2 regions of the Actinoallomurus oryzae genome follow, and region 2 is predicted to be linked to the other one. Evidence: predicted binding sites of a transcription regulator. Region 2 holds the regulator's gene; the other holds the start of a gene.
What was found. The regulator HspR, encoded in region 2, represses chaperone genes until heat shock. The targets are predictions, from matches to a motif close to ANTTGAGTCNNNNNGACTCAANT.

Region 1: a site for HspR is predicted at 3,676-3,698, ahead of lon (endopeptidase La). Genes of this name have one in related genera too.

Annotation. Positions count from the first base shown of each region.
Region 1 covers NZ_BAABHF010000019.1:746,246-762,212, reverse strand. The annotation lists gene ABEA10_RS17640 (FtsX-like permease family protein) at 1-237, shown strand, start outside; gene ABEA10_RS17635 (hypothetical protein) at 282-689, opposite strand; gene ABEA10_RS17630 (HEAT repeat domain-containing protein) at 846-1,508, shown strand; gene ABEA10_RS17625 (MerR family transcriptional regulator) at 1,515-2,534, shown strand; gene ABEA10_RS17620 (hypothetical protein) at 2,451-2,996, opposite strand; partial or broken gene ABEA10_RS17615 (TetR family transcriptional regulator) at 3,082-3,153, shown strand; gene ABEA10_RS17610 (SbtR family transcriptional regulator) at 3,166-3,561, shown strand; gene lon (endopeptidase La) at 3,711-6,107, shown strand; gene ABEA10_RS17600 (hypothetical protein) at 6,255-6,833, shown strand; gene ABEA10_RS17595 (nitroreductase/quinone reductase family protein) at 6,840-8,501, opposite strand; gene ectA (diaminobutyrate acetyltransferase) at 8,935-9,414, shown strand; gene ectB (diaminobutyrate--2-oxoglutarate transaminase) at 9,420-10,667, shown strand; gene ABEA10_RS17580 (ectoine synthase) at 10,702-11,094, shown strand; gene thpD (ectoine hydroxylase) at 11,096-12,004, shown strand; gene ehuB (ectoine/hydroxyectoine ABC transporter substrate-binding protein EhuB) at 12,084-12,971, shown strand; gene ehuC (ectoine/hydroxyectoine ABC transporter permease subunit EhuC) at 12,978-13,679, shown strand; gene ehuD (ectoine/hydroxyectoine ABC transporter permease subunit EhuD) at 13,676-14,329, shown strand; gene ehuA (ectoine/hydroxyectoine ABC transporter ATP-binding protein EhuA) at 14,316-15,137, shown strand; gene ABEA10_RS17550 (geranylgeranyl reductase family protein) at 15,260-15,967, opposite strand, start outside.
Region 2 covers NZ_BAABHF010000009.1:474,665-490,631, reverse strand. The annotation lists gene fbaA (class II fructose-bisphosphate aldolase) at 1-897, opposite strand, end outside; gene ABEA10_RS04110 (DedA family protein) at 1,002-1,676, shown strand; gene ABEA10_RS04105 (hypothetical protein) at 1,730-2,170, shown strand; gene ABEA10_RS04100 (hypothetical protein) at 2,167-2,874, shown strand; gene pyrE (orotate phosphoribosyltransferase) at 2,866-3,408, opposite strand; gene ABEA10_RS04090 (hypothetical protein) at 3,425-4,012, shown strand; gene ABEA10_RS04085 (NYN domain-containing protein) at 4,339-5,541, shown strand; gene ABEA10_RS04080 (tetratricopeptide repeat protein) at 5,658-6,224, shown strand; gene ABEA10_RS04075 (hypothetical protein) at 6,282-6,914, opposite strand; gene ABEA10_RS04070 (alkaline phosphatase D family protein) at 7,213-8,793, opposite strand; gene ABEA10_RS04065 (zinc-binding dehydrogenase) at 8,883-9,866, opposite strand; gene ABEA10_RS04060 (MerR family transcriptional regulator) at 9,968-10,357, shown strand; gene clpB (ATP-dependent chaperone ClpB) at 10,480-13,077, opposite strand; gene ABEA10_RS04050 (heat shock protein transcriptional repressor HspR) at 13,078-13,518, opposite strand; gene dnaJ (molecular chaperone DnaJ) at 13,524-14,681, opposite strand; gene grpE (nucleotide exchange factor GrpE) at 14,718-15,413, opposite strand; gene dnaK (molecular chaperone DnaK) at 15,531-15,967, opposite strand, start outside.

The DNA of each region.
Region 1 (15,967 bases), on a different contig from region 2:
GCGTCGGCGGTGACCGCGATCGGGCTGGCGCTCGGCGGCCTCGTCGCGGCGGGCGCGCTGGCCGGCATCGCCGCGGCCGGCGTCCGCGCGGTCGGCGTGCCGCTCGTCGCGGTGCCGTGGACACCGCTGCTCCTGCTGGTCCCCGGGGCCTTCCTGGTGACCGGCGCGGCCAGTGTGTGGAGCACGCTGTCGGCCACGCGGCGGCGACCCGTCACCCTGGTGACCGCACGGGAGTGAGCCGGGGTGCGAGGCCTCCGACCGCGGCGGCCTGCGTACGGACGCTAGTCGGGAGTCCCTGGGACGCGACTCTGCCGATCGATGATGACGGGCAGAGCCCGTCCGAAGGAGGCCAGGCTCTTGCCCTCCTCGCCGCTCAGCACCCGGTGGGCGGTGGAGAAGGGGAACGCCTTCACCCCGGAGACCTCGACGGCGAGGCTTCCTTCGTGATCGATCCACGTGCCGCCGTACGCCTGGACCAGGACCCGGCCGGTATAGGCGCCGACGAGTCGCCACCACAGCCGGAGCCGGTCCTCGGCGAGCGGCCCGTCGGCCAGCAGGGCCAGGCACACCTCGTCCAGTTCGACGAGGGAGGCGAGCGAACCGTCGAGGCGGCGGCCGTGGTCGGCGGCGACCAGCCGAGCGCACTCGGCGGCGAGGCGGTCCAGCATCGCGGTGTCGGGGGCGGTCATGCCGTGATGATCGCAAGCTCTGGCTCCGGTGCACCAGCCGTTATCGGGGCGAGCCGCCCGACGCGGCCGGCCCGCCCGGATACGGACGGCCCCTCCCGCTTGACCTTGACACGGTGACAAGGCCTTCACTGCGGCCTGGGAGGTGGTCCGACGACCATGCCGAAAGAGGACACGAACACGATGCGAGCGCTCCAGGGGCTGGACAACGGCGACTCGTCGGTGCGGCTGCAGGTGGCGATGGCGGCCGGCACGACCCCGGACCCGGGGTTCATCGACCGGCTCGTCGAACGCTGCGCGATCGAGCCTGAATTCTTTGTGCGCGACATGCTGACCTGGGCACTCACCCGCCACTCACCAGCGATGACGGTCCCCAGGCTCATCGACGAACTCCACTCCGAGCGTGCGCAGGGACGGAGCCAGGCGTTGCACACGCTGTCCAAGATCGGGGATCGGCGAGCGTGGCCGGCGATCACACGAGCGCTGCTGACCGACGCCGACGACGAGGTGGCGCGGGCCGCGTGGCGAGCAGCCGTCGTCCTCGTGCCCGAGAATGAAGAATCCGAGTTGGCCGGCGTGCTGGCGACACGACTCGGGCGAGGCGAGCGTGAGACGCAGTTGAGCCTCAGCCGGGCGCTGATCGCGCTCGGTGAGGTGATCATGCCGACCCTGCGCGCCGCGATGACGGATCCCGACCCCCGCGTGCGTCGGCACGCGATCGCCACGGAGCGGCTGTGGCGCGACCCGGATGCCGGATTCGAGTTCGCGATCGAGGAGGCGAAGCGCCTCGTGGCCCTCGGCACGACCGGGCAGGAGGAGTGAGGGGCAGTGTTGATCGGTGAGGTGGCACGACGGTCCGGGGTCAGCGCCCGCATGCTCAGGCACTACGAGTCGCTCGGCCTGGTGCGGCCGACGGGTCGTACCACGGCCGGCTACCGGGAGTACTCCCGCGAGGACATCCGGCGGATCTTCCACGTCGAGAGCCTGCGGTCATTGGGGCTGTCGCTGCGTGAAGTCGGGCGCGCGCTGGATGATCCCGGTTTCACGCCCTCGGAGCTCGTCGACGACCTCATCCGCCAGACGCGGGAACGCATCGCGGCTGAGACGGAGCTCCTCACGCGACTCCATCGGATCGATGCCGCCGAACCCGCCGGCTGGGAGGGCGTCCTCCAGATCGTCGCGCTCCTCCAGGGCTTGGGTTCGGAGAGCGCGGGGAGGCGCCAGCGTGCGGCCCTGTCCTCGGTCGAAGGGGTTCCGTTGCCGGCGGAGGCTCTGGCCGAGGCGGCCTTGAGCGAGACGGACCCCAACGTCGCCGGAGCCCTCCGATGGGCTCTGGCGCAGTCGGGCGGGGGCGGACTGGCGCGGCTGGCGGAGGGCCTCGGCTCACCGGCGGCCGAGGTACGGAAACGCGCCGTCCAGTCCATCGCCGAGATCCCGGACGGGGAGGCGACCGCACTGCTGCGGGACGCCCTCACCGACTCCGACATCGTGGTCCGCAGGTGCGCGGCTCTGGCGCTCGGCGCACGGGGAGTGGCCGACGCGGTCCCGACGCTGATCGACATGATCGTCGACGAGGCGAACGACGCCGATGCGGCCGATGCGCTGAGCGCGTTGGCGACCGACCCCGCGCTGGCGGATCAGATCGCCACCAGGCTCGTCGACTGCCTCGCCCGCGGCGCCGACGCACCGTCTGTGCGCCGACGGCTGACGGAGGCGCTCGCGGACATCCCGGGGATCACGCCGTCACGTGCCCTCGCGGAGCTGTCACATGACGAAGACCGTGCCGTCGCGCTTACCGCGATCTCCATCCTCAGGCTGCGCGACGCACGCGCCCGGGAGGAGCCGTGACGGACGCGTGTTCCCGCCGGCCATTCGGATCGCGCGGCTCGTGAACGCCGCGAGCAAGGCCAGCCCCGCGGCGGTACCCGCGATCAGCCGCGGGTCGTCGTTGCCGGCCTGGGACAAGCCGTAGACAAGCGCGGCAAGCCCCGGGGGCAGCAGGGCCGGCCCCGTGACGTCGATGCGATCGTCGACTTCACGGTCTGGATCGCGTGGCAGCAGCCGTACGGCGAGCAACAGCGCAACGGCGCCGATGATCACTTCAGGGTCGGTGGTCTCCCACACCTGCACGTTCTCGAAGCTCTGGTACTTCACCGGGGATCGGCCTTGAGCGTCCATCAGCCGGCGGAGGGCTTCTCGCCCCTCGACGCGGGCCGGGGCGCCGGCCGGGGCGAACGGGATCTCGTGCACCGCGTTCCCCGCATAGAGGTCGACGGCTGCCGCCTCGTCGGTGACGGTCAGCTCGTGCATTCGCGCGAGAACCTCGCGGGGGAGTGGGAGTAGCCGAAGATGACATGCGTGATCTCCTGATCGAAAGTGTTCGGGCGTACCGGTCGATGAGATCGCCCGGCGGGCCGGGCTGGGCGCGGGCACGATGCACCGGCATTTTCCGACCAAGGAGTCGCTGTTCGAGGCCATCGTGCTCAGCCACATCGCCCAGCCGGCGGATGAGGCGCGCGGCCTGGCCGAGGCCGAGGATCCGGGCGAGGCGTTCTTCGGGTTCTGCCTCGGCATGGTCGAACGCGGGATGAAGAACCGGGGGCTGGCCGAGATCCTGGCCGGAGTCGGCATCGACGCGAAGGCCAGGATCGCGGCCGAGACGGAGCAGCTGGATCGAGCGCTGGAACGCCTGGTGAAGCGAGCCCAGGACAGCGGTCAGGTCCGCGCCGACATCGGCATCGCCGACGTCCGTGCCCTGCTGAACAGCATTCATGCCGCCGCGGAACGGGAACAGGGTGACCGGCGGATGGCGCTACGGATGATGACCGTCATCTGCGACGGCCTGCGCACGGAGCCGCGCCGGCGAGGAGCCTGAGCTCCGGTGTTCTTCGGGCGGCATGCGGGGGAAGGGCGTTGGGGCCATGTAGGGGTGCGTGGTGGTGCTCGCTCAGAGCGAACGACCTCCGGGAAATAGATCACGGCTCTCCTTTCTTGAGTGTGAGTGACTCAATCTTTGGAGGCCTGATGAGCAAGACCGTCACCCTGCCGGTGCTGCCCCTCGACGACGAGGTCGTGCTGCCCGCGATGGTCGTGCCGTTGTCTCTTACGGACGATGAGGTACGAGGCGCCATCGAGACGGCGCGCACCACGGCGCCGGGGACGCCGTCGGACAACGAGGATGACAAGCCGCAGGTGCTCATCGTGCCTCGGCTGAACGGGAAATATGCGGCCGTCGGCACCCTGGCGGTCATCGAGCAGATCGGCCGGCTGCCGGGCGGCGACCCCGGGGCCGTCGTACGCGGTGTGGCGCGGGTGCGCATCGGCACCGGTACCTCCGGCCCGGGCAAGGCGCTGTGGGTCGAGGGCACCGTGGCCGAGGACACCGGCCTCGGCGCGCGGGCCGGCGAACTGGCCAAGGAGTACCGGGCCCTGGTCGTCGGCGTGCTGGAGAAGCGCGGTGCCTGGCAGGTCATCGACATGATCCGCCAGATCGAGGACCCGTCGGTGATGGCCGACCGCTCCGGCTACGCGTCCTACCTCGACGCTGAGCAGAAGGTGCGGATCCTCGAGACCACCGACGTGACCGAGCGGCTGGAGCTGGCGATCGGCTGGACCCGCGAGCACCTGGCCGAGCTGGACGTCGCCGAGACGATCCGCAAGGACGTCGAGGAGGGAGTGGAGAAGCAGCAGAAGGAGTTCCTGCTCCGCCAGCAGCTCGCCGCCATCCGCAAGGAGCTGGGCGAGCTCAGCGGCGACCCCTCCAGCGAGGAGGAGGACTACCGCGCCCGGGTGGAGGCCGCCGACCTGCCGGAGAAGGTGCGCGAGGCCGCGCTGAAGGAGGTCGACAAGCTCGAGCGGACCGCCGAGCAGTCGCCCGAGGTCGGCTGGATCCGCACCTGGCTCGACACGGTCCTCGACATCCCGTGGAACGAACGGACCGAGGACGCGTACGACATCGTCGGTGCCAGGAAGGTCCTCGACGAGGACCACACCGGGCTCGACGACGTCAAGGAGCGCATCGTCGAGTACCTCGCCGTGCGCAAGCGGCGTGAGGAGCGCGGGCTCGGCGTGATCGGCGGACGGCGTTCCGGCGCCGTACTGGCCCTGGTCGGCCCGCCCGGTGTCGGCAAGACCTCGCTGGGGGAGTCGGTCGCGCGGGCGATGGGGCGCAAGTTCGTCCGCGTCGCGCTCGGCGGCGTACGGGACGAGGCGGAGATCCGCGGCCACCGCCGCACGTACGTCGGGGCGCTGCCCGGCCGGATCGTGCGCGCGATCCGCGAGGCGGGATCGATGAACCCGGTCGTGCTCCTCGACGAGATCGACAAGGTCGGCGCCGACTACCGCGGCGACCCGACGGCCGCCCTGCTGGAGGTGCTGGACCCGGCGCAGAACCACACGTTCCGCGACCACTACCTCGAGGTGGAGCTCGACCTGTCCGACGTGGTCTTCCTGGCGACGGCCAACGCCCTGGAGACGATCCCGGGCCCGCTGCTGGACCGCATGGAGCTGGTCTCGCTCGACGGCTACACCGAGGACGAGAAGGTCACCATCGCCCGCGACCACCTGCTGCCCCGTCAGCTCGACATGGCCGGCCTGACGGCCGAGGAGGTCACGGTCGGCGAGGACGCCCTGCGGCTGCTGGCGGGGGAGTACACCCGTGAGGCGGGCGTACGGAGCCTGGAGCGGTCGATCGCGCGGGTGCTCCGCAAGGTCGCGGCGAACGTCGCGCTGGAGACCGTGACCCTGCCGGTGTCGGTCGGCGCGGGTGACCTGCGCGACTACCTCGGGCGGCCCCGGTTCACCCCGGAGACCTCGCTCAAGGAGGAGGAGCGCCGTACGGCGGTGCCGGGCGTGGCCACCGGCCTTGCGGTCACCGGCGCGGGCGGCGACGTGCTCTACATCGAGGCGTCGCTGGCCGACGAGGAGACCGGCGAGACCGGCGTGACGCTGACCGGCCAGCTCGGCGACGTCATGAAGGAGTCGGCCCGCATCGCCCTGTCGTACCTGCGCTCGCGCGGCGCGGAGATGGAACTGCCGGTCGGCGACCTGAAGAACCGCGGCGTGCACGTCCACGTGCCGGCCGGGGCCGTGCCCAAGGACGGGCCGAGCGCCGGCGTCACGATGACGACCGCGCTCGCGTCGCTGCTGTCCGGCCGGCTCGTACGCTCCGACGTGGCGATGACCGGCGAGGTCTCGCTGACCGGGCGCGTCCTGCCGATCGGCGGGGTCAAGCAGAAGCTGCTCGCCGCGCACCGGGCGGGGATCACCACGGTCCTCATCCCCAAGCGCAACGAGCCCGATCTGGACGACGTGCCGGCGGAGGTGCTGGAGCAGCTGACCGTCCACCTGGCCTCGGACGTCCGCGAGGTGCTCGACTGGGCGCTGGAGCCGGCGACGACCGGGCAGACGGTGGCCGCCTGACAATTTCCTGAATGGCCTGACGGCCGATGGCTGCCGGAAGGGCGGTCTCGCGGAGGCGGGGCCGCCTTTTCCGTTTACGCCATGCTTAGGGGTTTCTGCGCGACAATCGGATTCGCTAGGCCTACGGAATCGTGAGGAAAAGTGAAAATGGCGGAACAGGACGAGCACGATCCCCGCGAGGGCGCCACACCGGCCGGGGAGCCGCCGGCCGCACGACCCGGCCCATCCGCTGCGCCGGCCGACGGCGGTGAGACCCCGGCCGCGCCGGCCGGCGGCGGGCAGGCACCGCCTCCGCCGGACCGGCCGGTCGCGCCGGCGCCGCCCGGCCCGGGCGCGCCGCCGCCTCAGGGCGGCGCGCAGACGGACTTCCTGGAGTCCGGCCGCACAACCCCGCCGTACGTGGACGGCGCCGCGCCGCCGCCCGGGCCGGGCCGCTGGCGCCGGTGGTCCTCCAACGGGTCGGTGCGGGCCGGCGCGCTGACCCTGGTGGCCGGCCTGGTCGGCGGACTGGTCGGCGGCGGCATCGTGGCCGCGTTCGACGACGACCACGGCCACGATCGGTCGGTCCAGGTCCGTTTCGGTCCGGGGGGAATAATGGGCCGCGGCTACGGCCACGTCCCGCGTGACTGGGCGCCGCCGAACGGCTGGGGACCGAACCGCCGCGTGCCGCAGCCGGGTCAGCCGGCCACGCCGGCCCCGGTGCCTTCCCCGAAGTCGAGCGGCTGACCCCGGTCAGGACGGAGTGAGGCGAAAGACGCGCAGCTCACGCTGGTCGGCGCGCTCGACGTAGGTGTCATAGACCGACCAGATCCGTACGAGCCGCGGCCAGACCTCGGCGCGTTCGGCGCCCTCCAGCGCCTGGGCCGTGACCGGGATGCGGCGGCCCTGGTAGCGGACCTCGGCCTGCGGGTCGGCCAGGAGGTTCGCCGTCCACGCCGGGTGGTGGTCACGGCCGAAGTTGCTGCCGACGACGACGAACGACCCGTCCTCCTCGGGCAGGCAGATCAGCGGCGTCTCCCGCGGCAGGCCGGTCTTGCGGCCGGTCGTCGTGAGCACGATGCTCGGCAGCACGATCGCCGGCAGCAGGACGCGCCCGCCGGACAGCCGGTGCAGCACCCGGTCGAGCGGCGGTACGACCTTGGGGCCGATCCGGGCGAACCACGGTGCGCTCGCCAGCTTCTGGGCGACCGGCGTGAGCACTCCCTGCAAAGCGCGTACGGGCATCACGAACTCCTTGTGGCTGCCGGGGCCCGTCTCAAGGCCCCGCTGTCCTCCTGCACGGCGCCCGGGCGGCGCCGCCCCGCGTCGCCGGTCGACGGCCGGACCCGGGCCGGCTCCCTGCTCCGCCTCGCGGCGCGCCGCGGAGGGGGACTTCGAGACCGGCCCCAGGCGGCCGGCACGGGCCGGGCGCAGGTGTCCCGCGGCGACGAGCCAGCGCAGCGTGTCGGTGACGCTCTCCTCCAGCGGGCGGAGTGTCAGGCCGAGAGCGTCGAGCGCGACCGTGTCGTCGGAGGGGACGAGCGTCACCATCAGCTCGGCCGCGTCCCGCGTCAGCGGATACCGGAACCCGTGCACCTTCTTGGCGGCGTCCAGAAGAGTGCCGAGCGCGATCATGAGACCGCCGGGCAACGGGATCCGGCGGCAGCGGACGCCGGTCAGCGCGTCGCACAGGTCGGCGAACTCCGGCCATCGCACGTAGTGCCCGCCCAGGATGAGCCGCCGGCCGCCCCGGCCGGGCTCGACGCAGCGCGCGAGCGCGTCCCCCAGGTCGCGCACGTCCAGCAGCGACACCCCGCCGGGCGACACCGGCCACGCGATGCCCAGCCCGGCGGCCAGGCCCGCCGGCATCGCGTCCAGGTGGGGCTGGGACGGCCCGAGCACCCCGCCGGGATAGACGATCGTGACCGGCGCGCCGTCGTCCTGCAGGCTCCGTGCGTACCGCTCGGCCTCCAGCTTGGATCGTCCGTACCCCGTGCGCGGCCGCGCCAGGGGAGCGTCGGAGGTGATCACCGGGCCCGCGGGCGGGACGAACACCGCGATCGTCGACGTGTGGATCACCGGGTCCAGGCCGCGGGCCACCGCGCCGCCGACCACGTTGCGGGTGCCGGTGACGTTGACCGTGACCAGGTCCGTACGGCGGCCCGTGACGCCGAGCGCGGCCGCGGCGTGGATCACCGCGTCGCAGCCGTCCAGCGCGCGGCCGACGGCCTCCTCGTCCAGCATGTCGCCGTGGCACATCTCGGCGTCGCCGGCGTCCACCCCGATCTCGGCGAGGACGCGGCCCGTCCGGCCGGGGTCGCGGACGAGCAGCCGGGGACGGTGGCCGGAGGCGAGGACCGACTTCACCGCGTGCGATCCGACGTATCCCGAAGCACCGGTGACGAGTACCCGCATGACCTTCAACGTAGTACTCGATGATCATCCGCCGTCATGCACGGGGGCCAAGACGCCTCATATCCGTTACCGGTTTGCAACAAAACGTGTGATCTAGATCTCAATATTGAACTCCGCATCTCGGGCGGCGCGGGCGCTGTGGTCCGGGGGGGATGTGTCCGCATGTTGAGACGGGCGGCGGGCCTCGCGGCGGTGATCTGTCCGCGTTTTCCCTGGTCAGGGGGGATATGTGTCCTCGTGATCGTTTTCACGCGACCACCGTCCCGGGCCCCGAAAAGCGGAAAACCTGCCTCTCTACCCCCGAATTACGGGGCTCAAACACCGTGATCGAAAAGCGGCCCGAGGCGCGGTTTCGGGTTCGCTAAATTCGTAACCCATGTCGCCAGGACATCCGAGCGCACAGCATTCCCCGACCGCCACCGCTACCGAGATCTTGGAGCCTCCCAGAATCGAAGACGGCCGCCAATTGTGGCGCATCGCCCGTGATTCAAAGACCCTCGACCTCAATTCTCCCTACAGCTACGTGCTCTGGTGCCGTGACTTCGCGGCGACCTCCGTGGTCGCCCGGGTCGACGGCGAGATCCGCGGCTTCGTGACCGGCTTCGACCGCCCCGAGGAGCCCGGGACGCTCTTCGTGTGGCAGGTCGCGGTCGAGGAGGACTGGCGCGGCCGCTCGCTCGCGGGCCGGATGCTCGGCCACCTCGCGGACCGGGGCCACCGGTACGTCGAGGCGACCGTGACCCCGGACAACGTCGCCTCGGATCGCCTCTTCACCGCCTTCGCCCGTGATCGCGGCACCGAACTGCGCCGCACTCCGCTCCTCTCCGAGGACCTGTTCCCCGGCGACCACGAGCCGGAGGAGCTCTACCGCATCGGCCCACTGGACGTACCAGCCACGTCAGGAGACAGGTGAGACGCATGGACGTGTTCGAGTCGCACGAGTCCGAGGTCCGCAGCTACTGCCGGGGATGGCCCGCGGTCTTCCAGAAGGCCTCCGGCAGCCGCCTGTACGACGAGGAGGACAACGCCTTTCTCGACTTCTTCGCCGGAGCGGGCACCCTCAACTACGGCCACAATCATCCGCTGCTGAAGGAGAAGCTCCTCGCTTACCTGGCGGACGACAACATTGTGCACAGCCTCGACATGTACACCGTCGCGAAGCGGCGCTTCCTCGAGACCTTCCACGAGGTCGTGCTGGCGCCGCGCGGTCTCGACTACCGGGTCCAGTTCCCCGGCCCGGCGGGTACGACCGCGGTCGAGGCGGCGTTGAAGCTCGCCCGCAAGTACACCGGCCGGGAGACGATCGTCAGCTTCACCAACGCCTTCCACGGCATGTCGCTCGGTGCGCTCGCCGTCACCGGCAACGGCATGAAGCGCGGCGGCGCCGGGATCCCGCTGGGCCACGCCGTGCCCATGCCGTTCGACAACTACCTCGACGGGCGGACGCCGGACTTCCTGCTGTTCGAGCGGCTCCTGGACGACAGCGGCAGCGGCCTGGACGCCCCGGCCGCGGTCATCGTGGAGACGGTCCAGGGCGAGGGCGGCCTGAACGCCGCCACCCCCGAATGGCTCCGCGGCCTGGCCGACGTGTGCCGGCGCCACGAGATGCTGCTCATCGTCGACGACGTCCAGATGGGCTGCGGGCGCACGGGACCGTTCTTCAGCTTCGAGCAGGCCGGCATCGTGCCCGACATCGTCTGCCTGTCCAAGTCGCTGAGCGGGTACGGCCTGCCGTTCGCCGTGACGCTGCTCAAGCCGGAACTCGACGTCTGGGAGCCAGGTGAGCACAATGGAACGTTCCGCGGGCCGAACCCGGCGTTCGTGACCGCCACGGCCGCGCTGGAGTTCTGGAACGGCGAGGGGATGGAGAAGGAGACCCTCGCCAAGAGCGAGCAGGTCGAGCAGGGCCTCGGCCGGATCGCCGCGACCCACCCCGAGGCGATCAGCGGGGTCCGCGGGCGCGGCCTCGCCCAGGGACTGGCCTTCACCGACCCCGCGGCGGCGACGAAGGTCTGCGCCCAGGCGTTCGACCGCCGCCTGCTGATGGAGACCTCCGGGCCGGAGAGCGAGGTCGTCAAGCTCCTGCCGCCCCTCACCACCACCCCCGACGAGCTCGACGAAGGGCTCGACATCATCGCGGCCTCCGTGGACGCGGTGCTCGCCTGACCAGGAAAGACAAGGCACAACGAAGGGAGACATCTTGATCGTACGCTCGCTGAAGGAGATCAGCGGCACCGAGCGCGACGTGGAGGCACCCACCTGGCGGAGCCGCCGCTTCGTGCTGGCGAGCGAGAAGGTCGGCTTCTCGATGCACGAGACCGTCATGTACGCCGGCACCGAGACGCACATGTGGTACGCCAACCACATCGAAGCGGTCTACGTCATCGAGGGCGAGGGCGAGCTCGTCAACGATGACACCGGCGAGAAGCACCGCCTCGAGCCCGGCACGCTCTATCTCCTCGACGGCCACGAGCACCACACCGTGCGCCCCCAGACCGACCTGCGGACCGTCTGCGTCTTCAATCCACCGTGCACCGGACGGGAGGTGCACGACGAGAACGGCGTCTATCCACTGATCACCGAGGAGGCCTGACATGATCGAGCACCCGAACCCCGGACCCAACGACCTCTACCCCACCCGTAAGGCCGGCGAGCCCGCCCTGCTCTACCGCACCGACCCCGTGGTGTACGGCGGCCCGGACGACGGGCCCATCGACCCGGAGACCCTGGCCTCGTTCGACGAGAAGGGTTTCCTGACGGTCGACGAGCTGCTCGTCCCCGAAGAGATCGAACGCTACCGCGCCGAGCTGCGCCGGCTGGCCGAGGACCAGGCCGTGCTGCGCGACGAGCGGACGGTCACCGAGCGCGGCTCCGACGAGATCCGGTCCGTCTTCGAGGTGCACAAGGTCAGCGAGGTGTTCGCCGAGCTGGTGACCGACCCGCGCGTGGTCGGCCGGGCCCGCCAGATCCTGGGCTCCGACGTGTACGTGCACCAGAGCCGCGTCAACTACAAGCCGGGGTTCAAGGGCAAGGACTTCTACTGGCACTCGGACTTCGAGACCTGGCACGCCGAAGACGGAATGCCGCGTATGCGCGCTGTAAGCATTTCCATCGCGCTCACCGAGAATTTCGTCCACAATGGTGGCTTGATGATCATGCCGGGATCGCATCGGACATTCGTCTCGTGTGTGGGCGAAACCCCCGACGATCACTACAAAGAGTCGCTGCGCGGTCAGGAGATCGGTACCCCCGACCCCGACAGCCTGTCCATCCTGGCCAACAAGCACGGCATCGATCTGTTCACCGGGCCCGCGGGCTCGGCGACGATGTTCGACTGCAATTGCATGCACGGTTCGAACGGCAACATCACACCGTTCCCGCGGTCGAACGTCTTCATCGTCTTCAACAGCGTCGAGAACACCTGTGAGGAGCCTTTCGCCGCACCGTCCCGACGACCCGAGTTCATCGCCTCCCGAGACTTCACCCCGGTAGGCGGCAGATAACCCCCCCGAGCCTTCGGCGGTGGCCACCCCGGATATCTCCGGGGTGGCCACCGCCGGGCTCTCGGACCTTGGAGACCCCATGACCTCATCACGACGTGACTTCCTCCGTACCGCGGCCGTGCTGGCCGGCGCCGTGCCTCTCGCGGCGGCGTGCTCGACCACCGACCCGGCCAAGGAGCGGTCCGGCGGTGGCACCCTGGATCGCATCAAGCAGCAGGGCTATATCCAGGTGGGCTTCGCCAACGAGTCGCCGTATGACTACATGGACAAGAGCGGCAAGCTGACCGGTGAGGCGCCGGAGCTGGCTCGGGTGATCTTCAAGGAACTCGGCGTCAATGAGGTGCGGGGCGTCCAGGTCGACTTCGGTGGGCTCATCGGCGGTCTGCAGGCGCGCCGGTTCGACACCATCGCCGCCGGCATGTCCATCACCCCGGAGCGCTGCGCCCAGGTCGCCTTCGCCGACCCGGACTTCGTCGGGACGACCGCGTTCATGGTGCACAAGGGGAACCCGAAGGGCATCAAGAAGTTCGAGGACGTCGCCAAGCAGAACATCAAGCTCGGCGTGCTCACCGGCGCGGTCGAGGAGGGCTACGCGTCCAAGCTCGGCGTGAAGAAGGGCAACATCAAGACCTTCGCCGACCAGCCCAGCGCGTACGAGGCTCTCAAGGCCGGGCGCATCGAGGCGATCGCCCTGACCCGCATCTCGCTCGCCGACACGCTGTCCAAGCACCCGGGCGCACCGTACGAGATCACCGAGGCGTTCGTGCCGGTGATCGACGGCAAGGAGCAGATCGGCGGCGGCGGCTTCGCGTTCCGCAAGGCGGACACGGATCTGGTCAACGCCTTCAACGGCAAGCTCGCGGAGCTCAAGCAGAACAACCGGCTTCTGCCGATCATCAAGCCGTTCGGCTTCACCCAGGCCGAGCTGCCCGGCAGCCACACCGCCGCCGAGCTCTGCAAGGGCTGATCCGGGGTGTCGGACGTCCTCAGCAGCTACCCGCTGCTGCTCCGGGGCGCGTGGGTCACCATTCAGCTCACCGTGTACGGCAGCGCGCTCGCGCTCGTGCTCGCCTTCGTCTTCGGGCTCATGGGCGGCGCCAGGTCGGTGTGGGTGCGGGCGGTCGGCCGGGTCTACGTGGAGTTCTTCCGCGGCACCGCGACGCTGGTGCTCATGTACTGGCTGTTCTACGCGCTGCCGCTGGTCGGCTTCAGGTTCGCACCGATGTTCGCGGCCGTGCTCGCGCTCGGCCTCAACGTCGGCGCGTACGGCGCCGAGGTCGTGCGCGGCGCGGTGAAGGCGGTGCCGAAGGCGCAGTACGAGGCCACGGTCGCACTCAACATGCGGCCGTGGCAACGCCTGCGGCGGGTCCTGCTGCCGCAGGCGATCGCGCTGATGCTGCCGCCGTTCGGCAACCTGCTGATCGAGCTGATGAAGGGCAGCGCCGTCGTGTCGCTGATCTCCATCGCCGACCTGATGCTCCGGGCACAGCAGCTGCGCCAGTCCACCGGCCAGACCACCTCGGCCTTCCTGGTGATCCTGGTGATGTACTTCGTGATCGCCCAGGTGCTCCAGCTGCTCGTGCGTTACCTCGAGCGCCGCGCCGACATCATGCTCGGGCGGCGGCCGGGACGCGCGACGCGCTCGGCCCTCGAGACCCTGGAGGCGGCCAAGTGATCTGGGACTGGCACTTCGCCGGGAAGATCCTTCCGGACCTGCTGCGCGGGCTGGTCGTCACGATCGAGGCGACGCTGCTCGGCTACGCCGTCGCGCTGGTCCTCGGCCTGCTGTGGGCCGTGCTGCGCCGCTCGCCCAGCCGGATTCTCAACCAGGTGGTCCGCTGGGTGGTGGAGTTCATCCGCAGCACGCCGCTGCTGGTGCAGCTGTTCTTCCTGTTCTTCGCGCTGCCCTCGATCGGCCTGACGTTCAGCGCATTGGTCACGGGCGTGATCGGCCTCGGCGTGCACTACTCCTCCTACACCTCGGAGGTGTACCGGGCCGGCATCGCGGACGTGCCCGTCGGCCAGTGGGAGGCCACGACCGCCCTCAACCTGCCGCGCCGGCGGGTCTGGTTCGGCGTCGTCCTCCCGCAGGCCGTGCGCAAGGTCATCCCGACCCTGGGCAACTACCTCATCGCGATGTTCAAGGACTCGCCGCTGCTGCTGGCGATCACCGTGCCCGAGATGCTGCACAGCGCGTACGAAGTGGGCGCCAAGTCGCTGCGCTTCCTGGAGCCGATGACGATCGTCGGCGTGCTGTTCGTCATCGTCAGCGTCCTGTCCTCCCTCCTCCTGCGACGCCTGGAGTTCCGCTATGGCAACAACTGACCCCGCAGCCGAGGCCCTGCCACCGTCGGAGGACAGCGCCGACGGCATCCGGTTCGAGGGCGTCGTGAAGCGCTTCGGCGACAACGTGGTCCTGCGCGAGCTGGACTTCTCCGTCGCCCCCGGCGAGCGCGTCACCCTCATCGGGCCGAGCGGTTCGGGCAAGACCACGATCCTGCGGCTGCTCATGACGCTGGAGAAGGTGGACGACGGCGTCATCTGGGTGAACGGCCGCCCGCTGTCGCACATGAAGCGGGGACTGCGCCTCGTGCCCGCGGACGAGAAGTACCTGCACCGGGTGCGCAACGACATCGGGATGGTGTTCCAGCAGTTCAACCTGTTCCCGAACATGTCGGTGCTGCGCAACGTCACCGAGGCGCCGGTGCACGTCCTGAAGCTGTCCCGCGACGAGGCGAACGAGCGGGCCCGTGAGCTGCTGGACCTGGTCGGCCTGGCCGACAAGGCCGACGCTCATCCCGCCCAGCTGTCGGGTGGCCAGCAGCAGCGCGTCGCGATCGCCCGGGCCCTCGCGATGCAGCCGAAGATCCTGCTGCTGGACGAGGTCACCTCGGCGCTCGACCCCGAACTCGTGGCGGGCGTGCTCGACGTGCTGCGCAACATCGCGAACGAAACCGACATCACGATGCTCTGCGTGACCCACGAGATGGGCTTCGCACGTGATGTCTCCGACCGCGTGCTGATGTTCGACAAGGGACAGATCGTCGAGGAGGGCTCGCCGGAGAAGATCTTCAGCGAGCCGGAGAACCAGCGCACGCAGGACTTCCTGCACGCCGTCCTCGACCAGCACTGATTCGACCAGCGGCCGGTTCCCGCGAGGGAGCGCCGCGAAGACCGCCGGGACACCGACAGGCTCCCGGCGGTCTCTCATTCCCAGGGGCCTGCCGCGCGGTGTCGTCGGCCACGGGTGGGGGTTTACCGCGCCGGAACCTGGCCGCCGGCCAGGAGACGCAGTGCCAGCCGTGCCGACCGGTGGCGTGCGATCCTGGCGAGCGTCGTCTCGCCGAGGGTGATGCGGCAGAACAGGCGCCAACCCCACGGGGTGCGGGTCAGCAGCCGGTGCATCACCCGCGGGCGGCGTTCGAAGGCCGTCAGGAACAGGACCCCGGCCCGCATCTCGCGCGCCAGCGACGAGTCGATCCGCGCCGCGTACGCCTCCTGCGCGTCGGTGAGCTCTCCGCGCGCCGCCCGCGCCGCGGTGCCGCCCGCCATGGCCCCCGACCTGACGGCGAAGGAGATGCCCTCACGGGTCCAGGGTTCGAGCAGGCCGGCGGCGTCGCCGCAGAGCAGGACCCGTCCGCGGCCCAGCGGCGATCCGTGGGTGCGGCAGCGTGTCAGGTGGCCGGACTCGCGGAGGACCTTCTGCTCCCGCAGCCCCTGCTCGCGCAGGAACGCCTTGAGGTAGGCGCGCGTCTGGTCGGGCGTGCCCTTGCGGGCGATGACCCCGACCGTGAGGCGCTCGCCCTTGGGGAACACCCACGCGTACGATCCGGGAATCGGCCCCCAGTCGATGTGGATCCGCCCCCGCCACGCGTCGCTCACGCCCGCCGCGTCGAGCTCGACCTCCAGGCCGAGGTCGACCTGGCCGAGCTCCACGCCGACGTGCCGGGCCGTACGGCTGGC
Region 2 (15,967 bases):
GTCGACCTTGAGCACGCCGTCGTAGTTCTTGAACATGTGGTCCGCCACCGGACGCGTGAAGGCGTACTGGGTGTCGGTGTCGATGTTCATCTTCACGACGCCGTACGAGACGGCCTCGCGGATCTCCTCCAGCGTGGACCCGGAACCGCCGTGGAAGACCAGGTAGAACGGCTTTTCCTGGCCGTGCTTGGCGGCCACCGCGTCCTGGATGTCCTTGAGCACCTCGGGCCGCAGCTTGACGTGCCCCGGCTTGTAGACGCCGTGGACGTTGCCGAAGGTGGCGGCGAGGATGTAGCGCCCGCGCTCGCCGAGGGCGAGCGCCTCGACGGTCGCCATGGCGTCCTCGACCGTGCTGTAGAGCTTCTCGTTGATCTCTCCGACGACGCCGTCCTCCTCGCCGCCGACGACGCCGATCTCCAGCTCGAGGACGATGTTGGCCTTGCGCGCCTCTTCGAGCAGCTCGGTGGCGATGGAGAGGTTCTCCTCCAGCGGCACCGCCGAGCCGTCCCACATGTGCGACTGGAACAGCGGGTTCTGCCCGGCCGCCACACGCTCCTGCGAGATCTTCAGCAACGGCCGTACGAAGCCGTCGAGCTTGTTCTTCGGGCAGTGGTCGGTGTGCAGCGCGATGTTGACCGGGTACTTGTCGGCCACGACGTGCGCGTACTCGGCCAGTGCGGTGGCACCGGTGACCATGTCCTTGACCGTGCTGCCGGAGAGGTACTCCGCGCCGCCCGTCGACACTTGGACGATGCCGTCACTCTCGGCCTCGGCGAAGCCGCGCAGCGCGGCGTTGAGCGTCTGGCTCGACGTGACGTTGATCGCGGGGTAGGCGAAGCCCTCACGTTTTGCCCGGTCGAGCATTTCCGCGTAGACCTCAGGGGTCGCGATGGGCATGACTATTCCTTCCTTAGGGCTGTGGCTCCCGGCGGGCTCGCTTCCAGTATCTCGAAATCGTTGCCGTGCCGAGACCAGGGCACACCTACCGGTACGCTCGGCCCGTGGCACTCGCCGTGAACGTCATGGATCCCAAGTCCCTCATCGAGGCCTTCGGGCTCATCGGAGTCCTCGTCATCATCTTCGCCGAGACGGGGCTACTCGTCGGGTTCTTCCTACCCGGCGACACGCTGCTGGTCACGGCGGGCATCTACACCGCGGCGGGCACCACGCTCGCGCACCCGCTGCCGCTTCCGGTGCTCATGATCGGCGCGCCGGTGGCGGCCGTCGCCGGTGCGCAGGTCGGGCACTTCCTCGGCGCCCGGTACGGGCGGAAGCTGTTCGAACGCCCGCAGTCTCGGATCTTCCGCCAGGAGCACGTCGACAAGGCCGAGCACTACTTCAACAAGTTCGGGCCCGCCAAGGCCGTCGTGCTGGCGCGGTTCGTCCCCGTCGTGCGCACGTTCCTCAACCCGCTCGCCGGGATGCTTGAGATGTCGGCGATCAGATTTTTTGTGTGGAATGTCGTCGGCGCGGTGCTCTGGACCGAAGCGATCATCTTGCTCGGCCGTTTCCTCGGCGACCGGGTCAAGGGGATCGACAAGTATGTGCTGCCAGTGGTGGCTTTGGCGGTGCTGGTATCGGTGGTGCCCGTGTTGCGTGAGGTGTTCCGCGGCCGCCGCCAGGATTCGTACAAGCCGCCCAAGACGCAACAACCAACTGGCCGTCACCGTCGCTGACAAGGCCCCGTCACCGCTAACCTCCCTCTGTGGGACGTCACCGGTCGGACCCAATGGGTCTCGCGCGCATCGCCATCGCGGTGCTCGCCGTCGTGCTGGCCTGCGGTCTGCTGGTCATCGGTGGCATGGCGCTGTGGGGGGCGCTCACCGGCAAGGACGACAAGAACAAACCGAGCGCCGCGTCAACGCAGGCGAGCAGCACGGCGGGGTCCGGCACGGACACCAAGCCGAGCGCGTCCGCCAGCCAGGTCGGCAACACGATCACCGTCCGCTGCCTGGTCGCGCAGTGCCCGGTGTTCGTCTCGGGTCCCGGCGCCAACGACGTGCAGTTCAACGGCAACCTGCGCCAGAACGAGACCCGCATCTTCAACGAGACCCGGCTGACCGTCGCGGTTCAGGACGCCGGCGGCGTCACCGTGACGATCAACGGGCACGTCCAGCCGCCCGGACGCCACGGTGAGGCCAAGACGTACGAGGCGCCCACCGGGCAGTGAGCCCGGCGTTCCGTATCAAGAAGGTCCGCGACGCCTACACCACGTTGAAGGCGAATATCCGCGCTGGGAACCTCGGCAAGCCGGACTCCCATCGCCGCGTCAAGGCCGAGGCCAAACCGATCGTGTTCCGCCCGGCGGCGCAGCCGTATGACGACCGGTGCTTGTCCTGGCAGTACGACGCCGCCACCGTGTCGGTGTGGACCGTCGAGGGCCGGGTGAAGAACATTCCCTTCGCCTGCTCAGCGGGTGCCCTCAAGACGCTGCAGGCCCACCGGCAGGGCGAATCCGATTTGGTCCGGCGTGATGGGGTGTTCTATCTGATCGCCACGTGTGAGGTGCCCGAGGCTGAGCGGTATGAGCCCGGGCGGTTCATCGGTGTGGACCTGGGCATCGCCGCCATCGCGACCACTTCGACCGGTTACAAGGCCGCGGGGCGGGGACTCAACCGGCACCGCAAGCGGCAGCTCGAACTACGCCGTAAGCTCCAGAAGAAGCGCACCAAGTCCGCCAAACGGCTGCTCAAGAAGCGCAACCGGAGCGAGAAGCGCCACGCCGCGAACCAGAACCACATCATCGCCAAGACGATCGTGACCGTGAGTCACGCGTCCCTGCCACCCCATAGCGGTGGCTGGACGGAGGAGCCCACCCAGCAGCCAGCCGGGAGCTACCTCCAAGCCCGGCCCTTCAGGACCGGGTCAAGTTGACTCCAATCCCAGGTCGGTGAGGGTGAATACCGACCGGTACTCCAACCCCGTCTCGGCGATGCGCGCCTGTGCCCCCCGTTCCACGATGGTGGCCACACCGGCGATCTCCGCGCCGGCCTCCCGCAGCGCCTCGACCGCGGTCAGCACCGAGTTGCCGGTCGTCGAGGTGTCCTCCACGGCGAGTACCCGCCGCCCGGCGACGTCCGGGCCCTCGACGCGCCGCTGCAACCCGTGCGCCTTGCCCTGCTTGCGGACGACGAAGGCGTCCAGCGTCCGCCCGCGTGCGGCCGCCGCGTGCAGCATCGCGGTGGCGACCGGGTCGGCGCCGAGCGTCAGCCCGCCGACCGCGTCGTACCCGAGGTCCTCGGTGAGGTCGAGCATCGCCCGGCCGACGAGCGGCGCGGCCCGTCCGTCGAGCGTCACCCGTCGCAGGTCGACGTAGAAATCGGCTTCCCGGCCGGACGACAGGACCACCCTGCCGTGCACGACCGCCTTGCTCTTGATCTCCGCGAGGAGATCGTCCCGGTCCGTCATGCCTGAAACTTTAGTCATGACACCGGGCACGCTCGTCCTCCTGCACAGTCCGTTGACCACCGCATCGGCGTGGGGCTCACTGTCCGCGGCGCTCGGCGCGTACGACGTGGTGGTCCCGGAGATCACCGACGACGACCGGCCGCCGTACGCCGCCCGTTACGTCGCACGCGCCGCGCTGGAGATCACCGCCGCCGGGGCCAGGCCGCCGCTGGTGCTCGTCGCGCACGGCGACGCGGGGCCGCTCGTGCCGCCCATCGCGGCGGCGCAGCGGGCGGCCCACCGGCTCGTGGGCGGCTACGTCTTCCTCGACGCCCGGCTGCCCGGTTCCGGGACCAGCCGCCCGTACGGGGAGGGGGAGGTGCCGGCCGGCGTCACGGTACGTGATCGCGGCGGTGACTTCCTCGCGGAGGAGCCGCCGATGGCCCAGGACTGGCCGGACGCGCCGTGCGGATACCTGGCCACCTCGGGGCGTTACCAAGATCAAGTACGGCAGGCGCGGATGCGTGGCTGGGAGGTCCGCGAATGCCCGTTTTCGCACTTCTCGGCGGTGGTCGACCCCACAGGTACGGCGGAGGCTCTCACCGCCCTCATCTCGGCTCTCTGAGATGTTCCGCCGCTTCAGAATCGGGTGATACCGTCGCCGAACGGACGTACTGACTATCGAGCTTCGGAAGTCACACTGTGTTGTCAGGTGACTCGTCCTACAGTGTCGAGCGACCGAGTCAACGTGACACGCCGGAGTGGTCTTGCCAACCGAATCGAAGTAAGCCGCATTCGCCCCATAGTCCTCAGGAGACTCCAATTACTGGATCGCCATACGGCAGCGGCGGACTTCACTACGCTTTGGTTGCCCAAGGTCGCTCGCCGGCTCGAAAGTTCACCCGTAAGTCATCGATATAGGGTCTCGTGCCGAGGAAGGGGCGGTGTCGCGTGGATCGCTGCGCGCTGTTCGTTGATGCCAGCTATCTCCTGGCGGACGGCGCGATGGCGGTGCACGGAACCCGCCGTCGCGAGTCCGTCTCGTGGGACTACGCCGGCCTCCTCCAGCTGCTCGGCAACCTGGCGCGTGAGCGGACCGGCCTGCCGCTGCTGCGCTGCTACTGGTACGAGGCGACCGTCGAGGGTCGCCGGTCGCCCGAGCACGACGCCCTCGCCGACCTGCCCGGCATCAAGCTCCGTCTCTCGCGCATCCGCCCCGGCCGCCGTGAGGGCGTCGACACCGAGATCCACCGCGACCTGATGACCCTCGCCCGCAACGGCGGGGTCGCCGACGCCGTCGTCGTCAGCGGCGACGAGGACATCGCCCAGGTCATCGCCGACGCCCAAGACCACGGCGTCCGCGTGAGCGTGCTGCACGTCGCGGTGGACGGCAACTGGACCATCTCCCGGGTGCTCCGCCACGAGTGCGACGACCTCATCGAGATCGGCTCCGGCCACCTGCGGCCGTACGTCAACCTGCTGGCCGGCATGGACACCTCCTCGCCGCCGCTGTCCAACGGACACGGGAGCAGCACCACCGGCGGCGCGCTGTCCCCGCTGCAGCCGTCGACACAGCATTCGAGCCCGCCGCCGAGCACGCCGATCACCGCGCCGCCGCCGCAGCTCGGCGGCTCGTCCACGTCCTCCTCCTCCACGTCGGGCCTGGGCCAGCCGTCGACCGCCGGCCCGGTGATCCCGGTGCCGCCGCTGCGCTCGGCGCCGACGCACTCCGCGCCGCCGATCATCCCGCCCAAGCCCGCGAGCTCCCCGCCGTCGTCGAGCCCGCCGTCGTCGGGAGGCTCGTCGTCGAACGGCAACAACAGCGGCCCGCAGTACGTCCAGCAGCCCGTCGGTCCCTACACCGGCCCGCAGCAGATCCCCCCGCCGCAGCCGCAGCAGTCCACGCCGACGCTCTCCGACGCGGTCAAGGCCGCCCACCAGGAGGGTCAAGATTTCGGCGAGTCGGTCGCCCGCGACGCGCCGGCCCTGTGGCTCGAGGCCGTGCTCGCGCGCAAGCCGCGAATGCCGTCAGACCTTGAGGCCCGGCTGCTTCAGGGGTCCTCGCTGCCGATCGACTTTCTGCTGCACGACGAGGTGCGACACGCCCTCCGGCGAGGGTTCTGGGATGCGCTCGAACGCTCACGCCGCGTATAGCCTTCTCGCGGCGGGGGCCGTCCCGTCCGGCGAACCCTTGTGACGTGTCGCGGGGATGATGCGAAATGACCAGATTCGCAGGAGGTCCGCCGGGTAGCGTCTAGAAGGTGACGCATGTGACCGAAGACGATCTCGATGACATGGAGTTCGACACGCTCCGCACGGGCGATCACGCATCGGCGGCGAAGCGTTTCGTCGAGCTCGCCGAGACGGTCTCAGGCGGCGTGTCACGCGCCAGCCTGTTGCTGCGTGCGGGTGAGCAGTGGCAGCACGCGGGAGACCACGGCAAGGCGGCGGAGACCTATCGCGACGCGCTCGCCGACGGCGGCGACACCTACGGCGATCCGCGGATCTATCTCGCCGGCGCTCTGTTCGAGCTGGGTGAGCTGGACGAGGCGCGGGGGCTGATCGCACAGGTCCGTGCCGACTCGCCGCAGGACCCCGAGGTCCACCGCGCGGTGGCCGAGCTGCTGTACGAGCAGGGCGAGCTGGTCGCGGCGCACGACTGGGCCACGGAGGGCGCCGATCTGGCGCGGGCGGGCGACCAGGAGAGCCTTGAGGGTCTGCTGCGCATCCGCTACCGCTGCCGGCTCGACCTGCGCCGTCCGGAGGACCGGTACGACGCGCTGCTGGACGAGCTGCTCAAGAAGACCGACGACGCGCCAGGCCGCCAGTTCCGCTGAGCACGGCGCGGACGGCGGGTCGCGCGTCAGGGGGCTCGCCGTACAGGAGGGCCCCGATCAGCCGCGTAGCCTCTGCAGCTGCCGCGCGGTCAGCGAGGCGGCCCGCTGTGTACGGCTCCACGCCTCCGACGTCTGGGCGCCGGGGTGGTCGTCGAGCTCCACCGCGACCTCGACGACGACATTGCTGTCCCGGAACACGATCGAGTCGAACTCCCCGCCGAACGCCTTGGGCACACGCATCGCCTCGTCGCCGTAGCCGGACACCGGCGTGCCCGCGGACCGTACGGCACTGCTGCCGTCCGTCTCGGAGACGAGCCACTGATGCGCGTTGCTCTCCGCGGAGCGCAGCAGGCCACGCCCGGTCCGCCGCGCGCGGACGGTCAGGTTGGCGCTCGTCTTCTCCAGCCCGGCGTTCACCGCGACCAGGTTGCTCCACGTGCAGGTGGACTCGCCGTCGCCGTCGCCGGGCGGACTCCCCTTGGGCAGGCCGTGCGGCACGAGCGTCGCGGCGTCGGCGGCGGGGAGCAGCGCACAGGCCCAGATGACCTTCGGATAGGCGCCGCCGGAGATCGTCGCCAGGTAGACGCCGCCACCACCCCCGACGAGCACGACGAGCGCGGCGATGACGATCAGAGCGACCGGCGGCTTCCGGGCGGGAGACGCGGACGGAAGCGGACGCCCCGGCGGCATTCCGGGAGGCGCCGGAGGCCCGCCCGGAGGCATGGGAGGCCCGCCGGGAGGCATGGGAGGCCCGCCGGGAGGCACTTGAGGTCCGCCGGGAGGCATTCCAGGTCCGAAGCGCGGGCCATTTTGCGGTGGCCAACCTGGCGGGGTGCCGGGGATCGACATCGAGACCAGCCTTCCGGCGACGGATAAGTCCCGAAATGTATACCGGCCCAGCGCCTCGGCGGAGAAGCGCTTCGCCGAGATCGCCGAGACGGAAGAGGGAGCGACGGCGGCCCCGACCCGCTGAGCGGCGGAGCCGCCCTCAGAGGACCTTCGACAGGGACGCGTGGTCGAGTTCGCGGAGCGCCCCGTCGGGGCCGACGGCCTCCCAGCGTACGGTCGCCGTGGACCCGTCCACCGCGAGCGTGGCGACGGCGTTGTCGAACCAGGGGCCGTGGCTCAGCCGCCATCTCATCGGGGCCCTGGGCACCCGGGCGAGCCGGGCGAGGGCGCGGGCCGGCCCGTCGGTGAGCCGCCCGTACGCCGCGCGCTGGAGCAGCCGGAACTTCAGCGGCAGGTGGTTGCGCATCGGCGAGCAGACCACCTGGGAGATCGGTGTGCCGGTGCCGGCGACCCGCGCGAGGTAGGAGTAGTGGACGTCCCCGGAGAGCAGCGTGATGCTGTGCGGGCCGCCCTCTCGCCGCGCGACCTCCAGGAGCGTGTCGGCGAGCGCGCGGAAGGACGCCTCGAACGCGGCCCAGTGCTCCAGGTCGGCGCCCTGGCGGACCCTCTCGCCGAGCCGGGCGAGGCGGCGCCCCCACGCGCCGCCCGCGATCGCCTCGTCGAACGACTCCAGATGGTGGATGGTGGCCGGTAGCAGGAACGGCAGCGAGGTGGCGACGATGAGGTGGTCGACGTCGCCGCGGCACTGTTCCTGCACCCACGCCAGCTCGGTGTCGTCCAGCATCGACCGCCGGCCGTCGTGGAGCACCCGCCCGCAGCGGCTGTCGACCACGACGAGTCGCGTACGCCCGTAGTCGTGGGCGTAGCTCCACCGGGTGCCGTCCGGCTGCTCGTCAGCGCGTACGGCGAACTCGTCGACGATCGGCCCGGCATCGCCGTCCGCCGCCAGCACCCGCCGGTAGACCGGGTCCGCGGTCCGCTCGGCCGCCGACATGTTGCCCAGATGCTGGTAGATCCAGTACGCCCCGAGCCCGCCGGTGATCCGGTCGTGCCACCAGGACCGGGCGCGGATGTCGCGCAGCCAGGCCGCGGAGGTGTTCCAGTCGTCCCGGATGTCGTGGTCGTCGAAGATCATCAGGCTGGGCACGGTGGACAGCAGCCACCGCACCATCGCGTCGTCGGTCCAGGCGAGCCGGTACAGCCGGGCGTACTCCTCGTAGTCGGCGACCTCGAGGCCGGGAGGTTCGCCGGTGTCGCGGCGGCCCTTGATGAACTCCCGCATCTCCGGCCCGGTCTCGTCGGCGTAGACCTGGTCGCCGACCATCAGCAGCAGGTCGGGCCACTCGTGCCCGTCCGCCAGCCGCCGCGCGAACGCGCCGAGCGCGTCCGGCCCGTGGATGCTCTCCACACCGGGGGCGACGCGGCACGACCCGAAGGCGATCCGCTGCCGGGCGCCGGGCTCGGGGATCCGGATCCGGCTGGGCGGTGAGCCGGGCTCGGGCCAGACGGTCTCGCCGTCGAGCGCGACCTCGTACTCGGTGTCCGAGCCGGGGGCCAGGCCCTCGACCTGGACGAGCGCGTAGTGGTGCCCGTGGACGGTGAACGTCGGGGCGGTCGCGTCGAGCACGCGCACGTCACACGGCTGGTCGGTTTCGAGCCAGATCGCGGCGGTGTCCGGCCCGACGTGGCGGAGCAGGGGGCCTACGACGAGTTGGGGCATGTATCTGATTACGCCACATCGCGCGCGGACGCACTCACTTCATGTGGGTAGCGATCGGTTTCCATGGCGGATGCCCCTCCTGCTTCGGATCACACGCCGGTGGTGATCAGGGTCTTGCCGAACGCGGTGCGGCCCTCGATGGCGGCGTGCGCCGCCCCGGCCCGCTCGAGCGGGAACGTCTGTCCGATGACCGGTGCGATCACGCCTGCGGCGGCCTCGCGCAGCGCCTGCTCGACATAGCGCGTGCGGTCGCGGTCGGACAATTGCACCGCCTCGATACCGGTCACCGAGACCTCTCGCTCGTCGGCGGCCCGCCGGTCGATACTCGCGAAACGCCCGCTGGGCATGCCGTGGGCGGAGAACCGTCCCGCGCGGGCGGTGAGTGTGAAGCCGGCCTCACCGAGCGCGCCGCCGACATTGTCCAGCACGACGTCGGCGCCGTGCTCGCCGAACACCGCCCGTGCCTGCTCCACCCAGTCCGGCCGAGCAGAGTCGATCAACGCGTCGGGACCGAGCCGTGCGACCCGCTCCAGCTTCGCGCCACGGGCGACCGCGACCACCTTCGCCGCGCGGGCACGGGCGAGTTGCACACACAGCAACCCCAGGCCACCGCTGGCACCGATCACGAGCACTCCGTCGCGCGGGCCGACCTTCGCCGTGTCGAACAGGGCCAGCGCCGTCACTCCGTCATGCAACAAGGCCGCGGCCACCGTGAGGTCAACGCCGTCGGGCACCGCCACCGCCGCCTCCACCGCGACCACGACACGATCGGCGTAACCGCCCTCCCCACCGGTATGAGCCACCACTCGGCGACCACGCAGACTCTGGTCGACACCCGCACCGACCCGCACAACGCGACCGGCGACCCCGTTTCCCGGCACGTACGGCGGGCGCATCGGCCAAAAGCCCTGGCCCGCCCCTGAGCGCACCATCGTCTCCAGCCACAGGGTGTCGATCACCTCAACACCGACCAGGACCTCCCCGGCGCCCGGCACCGGATCGGGCGTCTCGACCAGTTCGAACACCTCCGGCCCACCGAACCTCGACACCGTCGCTGCACGCACCACGCCCACGCGCCGTTCTCCCAACAGGGCTGACCGCTGGCTCTCGCTTCGCGGTGCCCGTTACGCTAGGAGTTCAACATTGGTTGAAGTCAAGCGTGTGGGAGTTCACCATGACGGCCGGCGTCACCGAGCAGGCGTACTTGTCAGTCGGGGACCTGGCACGCGCCAGTGGGGTGGCACCCTCGGCCGTGCGGTTCTACGAGGCCCACGGCCTGCTCACCGGCGAACGTACCGCCGGCAACCAACGCCGATTCCGTGAACCCGATATCTGCCGGACAAAGATCATCCGTGTGGCCCAACGCGTCGGTCTGTCCATCGCTGAGGTCGGGGAGCTCTTCGCCGAACTCCCCGCCGAGCCGGAACTCGCCGACTGGCAGCGCCTGACCGTGCGCCTCATGACAGAGGCCAACCAGCGGATACAACAGCTGCAGCGCGTTCTCGCGGACATCGCGAGCGGAGAGAAGCTCTGTGAACTCCCACCCGCCGACCCGGATTCCTGACCTCCCTGCTTCGGGCACGCCCGCAGGGCGTGCCCGAAACGAGTGCTGACCCGTCCCGGCGATCGACCGACCGCATCAGGGGCGAGCGGACGTCATTCCCCCGCGCACTGCGCGTGGACGGGTCAGGCGGCCGGGACGGTGGGCTTGACGGTCAGGCGGTCGGCCGTCGGGTCGGCGTCCACGACGACCTCGTCGCCGTCGCGGATCTCGCCCGCCAGCAGCTCGCGGGCGAGCTGGTCGCCGATGGCGCTCTGCACGAGCCGGCGGAGCGGCCTGGCGCCGTACGCCGGGTCGTAGCCGGTCAGCGCCAGCCAGTCGCGGGCCGCGTCGGTCACCGTCAGCGTCAGGCGGCGGTCGGCCAGGCGCGCGGCGAGCCGGTCGACCTGGAGATCGACGATCTTCGTCAGCTCCTCGGTGGACAGCGCGTCGAAGATGATCACGTCGTCGAGGCGGTTGAGGAACTCCGGTTTGAAGTTCGCCCGGACCGCGCCCATCACGGCGTCGCGCCGGGCCCCGTTGTCCAGCGACGGGTCGACCAGGAACTGCGAGCCGAGGTTCGACGTCATGATCAGGATCGTGTTGCGGAAGTCGACCGTACGGCCCTGGCCGTCGGTCAGCCGTCCGTCGTCCAGCACCTGCAGCAGCACGTCGAAGACCTCGGGGTGGGCCTTTTCGACCTCGTCCAGCAGCACGACGCAGTACGGCCGGCGGCGGACCGTCTCGGTGAGCTGACCGCCCTCCTCGTATCCGACGTAGCCGGGAGGCGCGCCGACGAGCCGGGCGACGGAGTGCTTCTCGCCGTACTCGCTCATGTCGATGCGCACCATGGCCCGCTCGTCGTCGAACAGGAAGTCCGCCAGCGCCTTGGCCAGCTCGGTCTTGCCGACACCGGTCGGGCCGAGGAACAGGAACGAGCCCGTGGGCCGGTCGGGGTCGGCGACGCCCGCCCGCGCCCGGCGTACGGCGTCGGAGACGGCCCGGACGGCGTTCGACTGGCCGATCAGGCGGCGGCCCAGTTCCTCTTCCATGCGCAGCAGCTTGGCCGTCTCGCCCTCGAGCAGACGCCCGGCCGGGATGCCGGTCCAGGCGCCGACCACCTCGGCCACGTCGTCGGCGGTGACCTCCCGCTTGACCATGGCGTTGGGGTTGTTGGCGGCCTCCGCCGCGGTCTCGAGCTCGTCCTGGAGCCGCTCGATCTCGATCGCGATGTCGCTCGGCGGCTTCCAGTCGCCGTCGATCTGCGCCTGGCGGAAGGCCTGCTCCCGCCGGCTCTCGGCCTCGTCGATGCGCTTCTTCAGCTCACCGACCTTGTTGAGGCCCTCCTTCTCCGCGTGCCAGCGCGCGTTCAGGTCGTTGAGCTGCTCCTTGCGGTCGGCGAGCTCGGCCTTGATCCGCTCGAGACGCTGCTGAGAGGGCGCGTCGGACTCCTTGCTGAGCTGGTGCTGCTCCATCTCCAGCCGGTCGACGACACGCTGGAGCTCGTCGACCTCGACCGGCCGCGAGTTGATCTCCATGCGCAGCCGGGACGCGGCCTCGTCGATCAGGTCGATCGCCTTGTCCGGCAGGAACCGGGCGGTGATGTACCGGTCGGAGAGCGCCGCCGCGGCGACGAGCGCCGCGTCGGTGATCACCACCTCGTGGTGTGCTTCGTACCGGCCCTTGAGCCCGCGCAGGATCGCGACGGTGTCCGTGACCGACGGCTCGCCGACGAAGATCTGCTGGAACCGGCGCTCCAGCGCCGGGTCCTTCTCGATCCGCTCGCGGTATTCGTCCAGCGTGGTCGCGCCGATCATGCGCAGTTCGCCGCGGGCCAGCATGGGCTTGAGCATGTTGCCCGCGTCCATCGACCCCTCGGCCGCGCCCGCGCCGACCACGGTGTGCAGCTCGTCGATGAAGGTGACGATCTGCCCGTCGCTCTGCTTGATCTCGCTCAGGACCGCCTTGAGGCGCTCCTCGAACTCGCCGCGGAACTTCGCGCCGGCGACCATCGCACCGAGGTCGAGCGCCACGAGCCGCTTGTTCTTCAGCGTGTCCGGGACGTCGCCGTCGACGATGCGCTGGGCGAGGCCCTCGACCACCGCGGTCTTGCCCACGCCCGGCTCGCCGATCAGCACCGGGTTGTTCTTCGTGCGCCGCGACAGGACCTGCACGACGCGGCGGATCTCGTTGTCACGGCCGATGACCGGGTCGAGTTTGCCCGCCTGGGCCTGCTCGGTCAGGTCGACGCCGTACTTCTCCAGCGCCTGGTAGGTGTCTTCGGGGTTCTCGCTGGTCACGCGGGCGTTTCCGCGGACCCTGGGGAACGCCTCCAGCAGGGCGTCGGGGGTCGCGCCGGCCTCGCGCAGCAGCTTCGCGACCGGCCCGCCGTCGGCCGCCAGGGCCACGAGCAGGTGCTCGGTCGAGATGAACTCGTCATCGAGCTGCCGGGCGCGGTTGGCCGCGGTGTTCAGCACCACCAGCAGCGCCCGCGAGGTCTCCGGCGCGCCGACCGTGGCGCCCGCGGCCTTCGGCAGCGCGGCGATCTGCTCCTCGGCCTGGCGGCGCAGCGCCTGCGGATCGGCGCCGACCTCCTTCAGCAGGCGCTGTACGGTGCCTTCACCCTGCGACAGCAGCCCGACGAGCAGATGAGCGGGCTCGACGTGCGGGTGCCCTTCGGTCGCCGCCCGGCGCAGGGCGGCGGAGAGCGCCTCCTGGCTCTTCTCGGTCCGTTTGTAGTCCACTTATTCCTCCCCGCGTGAGCGCCACACGACCACACTCGTCTGACGGATCGGCACCAGCTCGGCGCCGGCCGTCGACTCGGGGGTGTTCTTCAGCCGGGCGAGCCGGGCGGCCACCGCCCGGGTGGACTCCAGCTCGTTGCCCAGCTCCTCGACCAGCCCCCTGAGCCGTGCGACCTCGGCCCGCAGGGCCTCGGACTCACGCTGCAGGTCGAGGATGTGCTTGATGCCGGCCAGGTTGATGCCCTCGTCCTGGGACAGCCGCTGGATCTCCCGCAGCAACACGATGTCGCGCATGGAGTAGCGGCGGCCGCGGCCGGACGTACGACCCGGTGAGACCAGGCCCATCCGGTCGTACGTACGGAGCGTCTGCGGGTGCATCCCGGACAGCTCCGCGGCGACGGAGATCACGTAGACCGGGCTGTCGTCGCCGAAAGGGTCCATGATGTTCACTCCTCTCGCGCCATCCGGATCAGGTCGCTCCGTACGCCGTCACCACCGAGGCTGCCGGCCATCTTCTCCAGCGCCTCGCGGGTGGTGTCGTCGATCTCGCTGGGAACCTGCACGTCGACGGTGACGAGCAGGTCGCCCCGGGTGCCGTCGCGCCGTGGGGCGCCCTGGCCGCGGACCCGCAGCACCCGTCCGTTGGGCGTGCCCGGCGGGATCCGTACGGTCTTGGGCTGGCCGCGGTGGATCGGCACCTTGATCTCGGCGCCGAGCGTGGCCTCCGGGAAGGTGACCGGCACCTTCAGCGTGAGGTTGTCGCCCGTACGGCCGAAGACCTTGTGCGGCTTGACGTGCACGATGACGTACAGGTCGCCGTTCGGCCCGCTGTTTTCTCCCGGCGCGCCCTTGCCCTTGATGCGGATGCGCTGCCCGTCGTGCACTCCCGCGGGGATGCGCGCCTGGATCGTGTGCGTGCTCTGCGCACGACCGCTGCCGTAGCACGTGCCGCACGGGTCGTCGACGACCAGGCCACGGCCGTGGCACTCGCGGCAGGGCTCGGAGAAGGCGAACCCGCCGGCGTTGCGGCTCTCCTGCCCGGTGCCCTCACAGCGGGGGCACACCCGGGGGACCGTGCCGGCCTTGGCGCCGGTCCCCCGGCAGGTCGGGCAGGCCGCCTCGCTGGTCAGCCGGAGCGGGACCGTACGGCCGTCGAGCGCCTCGCCGAACGTCAGCGTTATCTCCGACTCGACGTCGGTGCCACGACGCGGCCGCTGACCCGCCTGGCGGCGGCCGAACAGCCCGCCGAACAGGTCGCCGATGCGTTCGCCCGTGCCACCCGTGGTCGAGCCGGTGCCCGTGTTCCCGAACAGGTCGCCCAGGTCGAAGCCGAACCCGCCCTGGGCTCCTCCCCGGGGGCGCGCACCGCCGAACAGGCTGCGAGCCTCGTCGTACTCCTTGCGCCGTTTCTCGTCCGACAGCACGTCGTAGGCCTCGGAGATGTCCTTGAACTTCTCCTCGGACTCCGCGTCGCCCTTGTTGGCGTCCGGGTGGTACTGGCGAGCGAGCTTGCGGTACGACTTCTTGATCTCGTCCTGGGTGGCGGTCTTCGTAACACCGAGGACCTTGTAGTAGTCCTTCTCCAAATAGTCCTTGGTGCTCACCGGCGCCCCTTACCTCGTTTCGTTGTCGCTCGTCGGTCAGTCCTCGTCGGCCGTCTCGGCCTTGGGCGGCGTCTCCGCCTCGGTGCCCTCGGCCTCGGCCGTCTCCTGCGGCTCCGGCTCCTCGGGCTCCTCCGGCTCGGCCGGCCCGGCGTCACCGCCCGGCTCGGCCACGGCGACGCGCGCCGGCCGGAGGATCCGCTCGCCGATGCCGTAGCCCGGCTGCAGGATCTGCACGGCCGTCGGCTCGGTGACGTCGGCGGAGTAGGAGTGCATGAGCGCTTCGTGGATGTTCGGGTCGAACGGCTCGCCCGGGCTGCCGAACGACTGCAGACCCAGCTTGCCGGCGATGCCCTCCAGGCCCTCGGCGACCTGCTTGAACCCGCCGTTCAGCTCGTCGTGGTCGCGCGCCCGCCCGATGTCGTCGAGCACCGGCAGCAGCTCGGTCAGGACGTTCGCCAGCGCCTGCTCGCGCACCATGACCCGGTCGCGCTCGACCCGCTTGCGGTAGTTGGAGTACTCCGCCTGAAGCCGCTGGAGGTCGAGCGTGCGCTCGGCCAGCTGCCTCTTGAGGTCCGCGACCTCTTCGTCGGCCGCGGTCTCGGGAGCGCCCGGGGCGGACCCGGGAGCCGGCTCCGCCGACTCCCGGGCCTTGCCCGTCTTGGGATCGATGCGCCGCTTGTCGCGGATCACCGGACCCTCGCGCTCCTCGGCGTCGTCACGACGCTCCGTCACGCTTCCTCCTCGCCTAGCGGCTCGTCAGCGCGTGACGAACCGTGCTGTGCTTTTTGGTTCGCTCCGCTCACGTTTCCTCCTTCGCGAAAAGGGCCAAGGCGGAGAGGGGAGTGCGGCTCACGCCGCACCGCCTTCGCGCTTGTCCTTGTCGTCGTCCACGATCTCGGCGTCGACGACCTCGTCCTCCTGGGCGGTGCCCTGCGCACCCGCGCCGGCGTCGGCGGTGGGCGCGCCCTCACCGGGCTGGTTCTGGGCGTACATCGCGGCGCCCATCTTCTGGCTGACCTGGGCGAGCTTCTCTGACGCCGAGCGGATCGCGTCGATGTCGGTGCCCTCGAGGGTCTTCTTGACCTCGTCCAGCGCCGTACGGACCTCGGTCTTCACCTCGTCCGGGATCTTTTCGTCGTTCTCACCGAGGAACTTCTCGGTGGAGTAGGCGAGCGTGTCGGCGTTGTTGCGGGTCTCGGTCTCCTCGCGGCGCTTGCGGTCCTCCTCGGCGTACTGCTCCGCCTCGCGCATCATCTTGTCGATGTCCTCCTTGGGCAGCGCCGAGC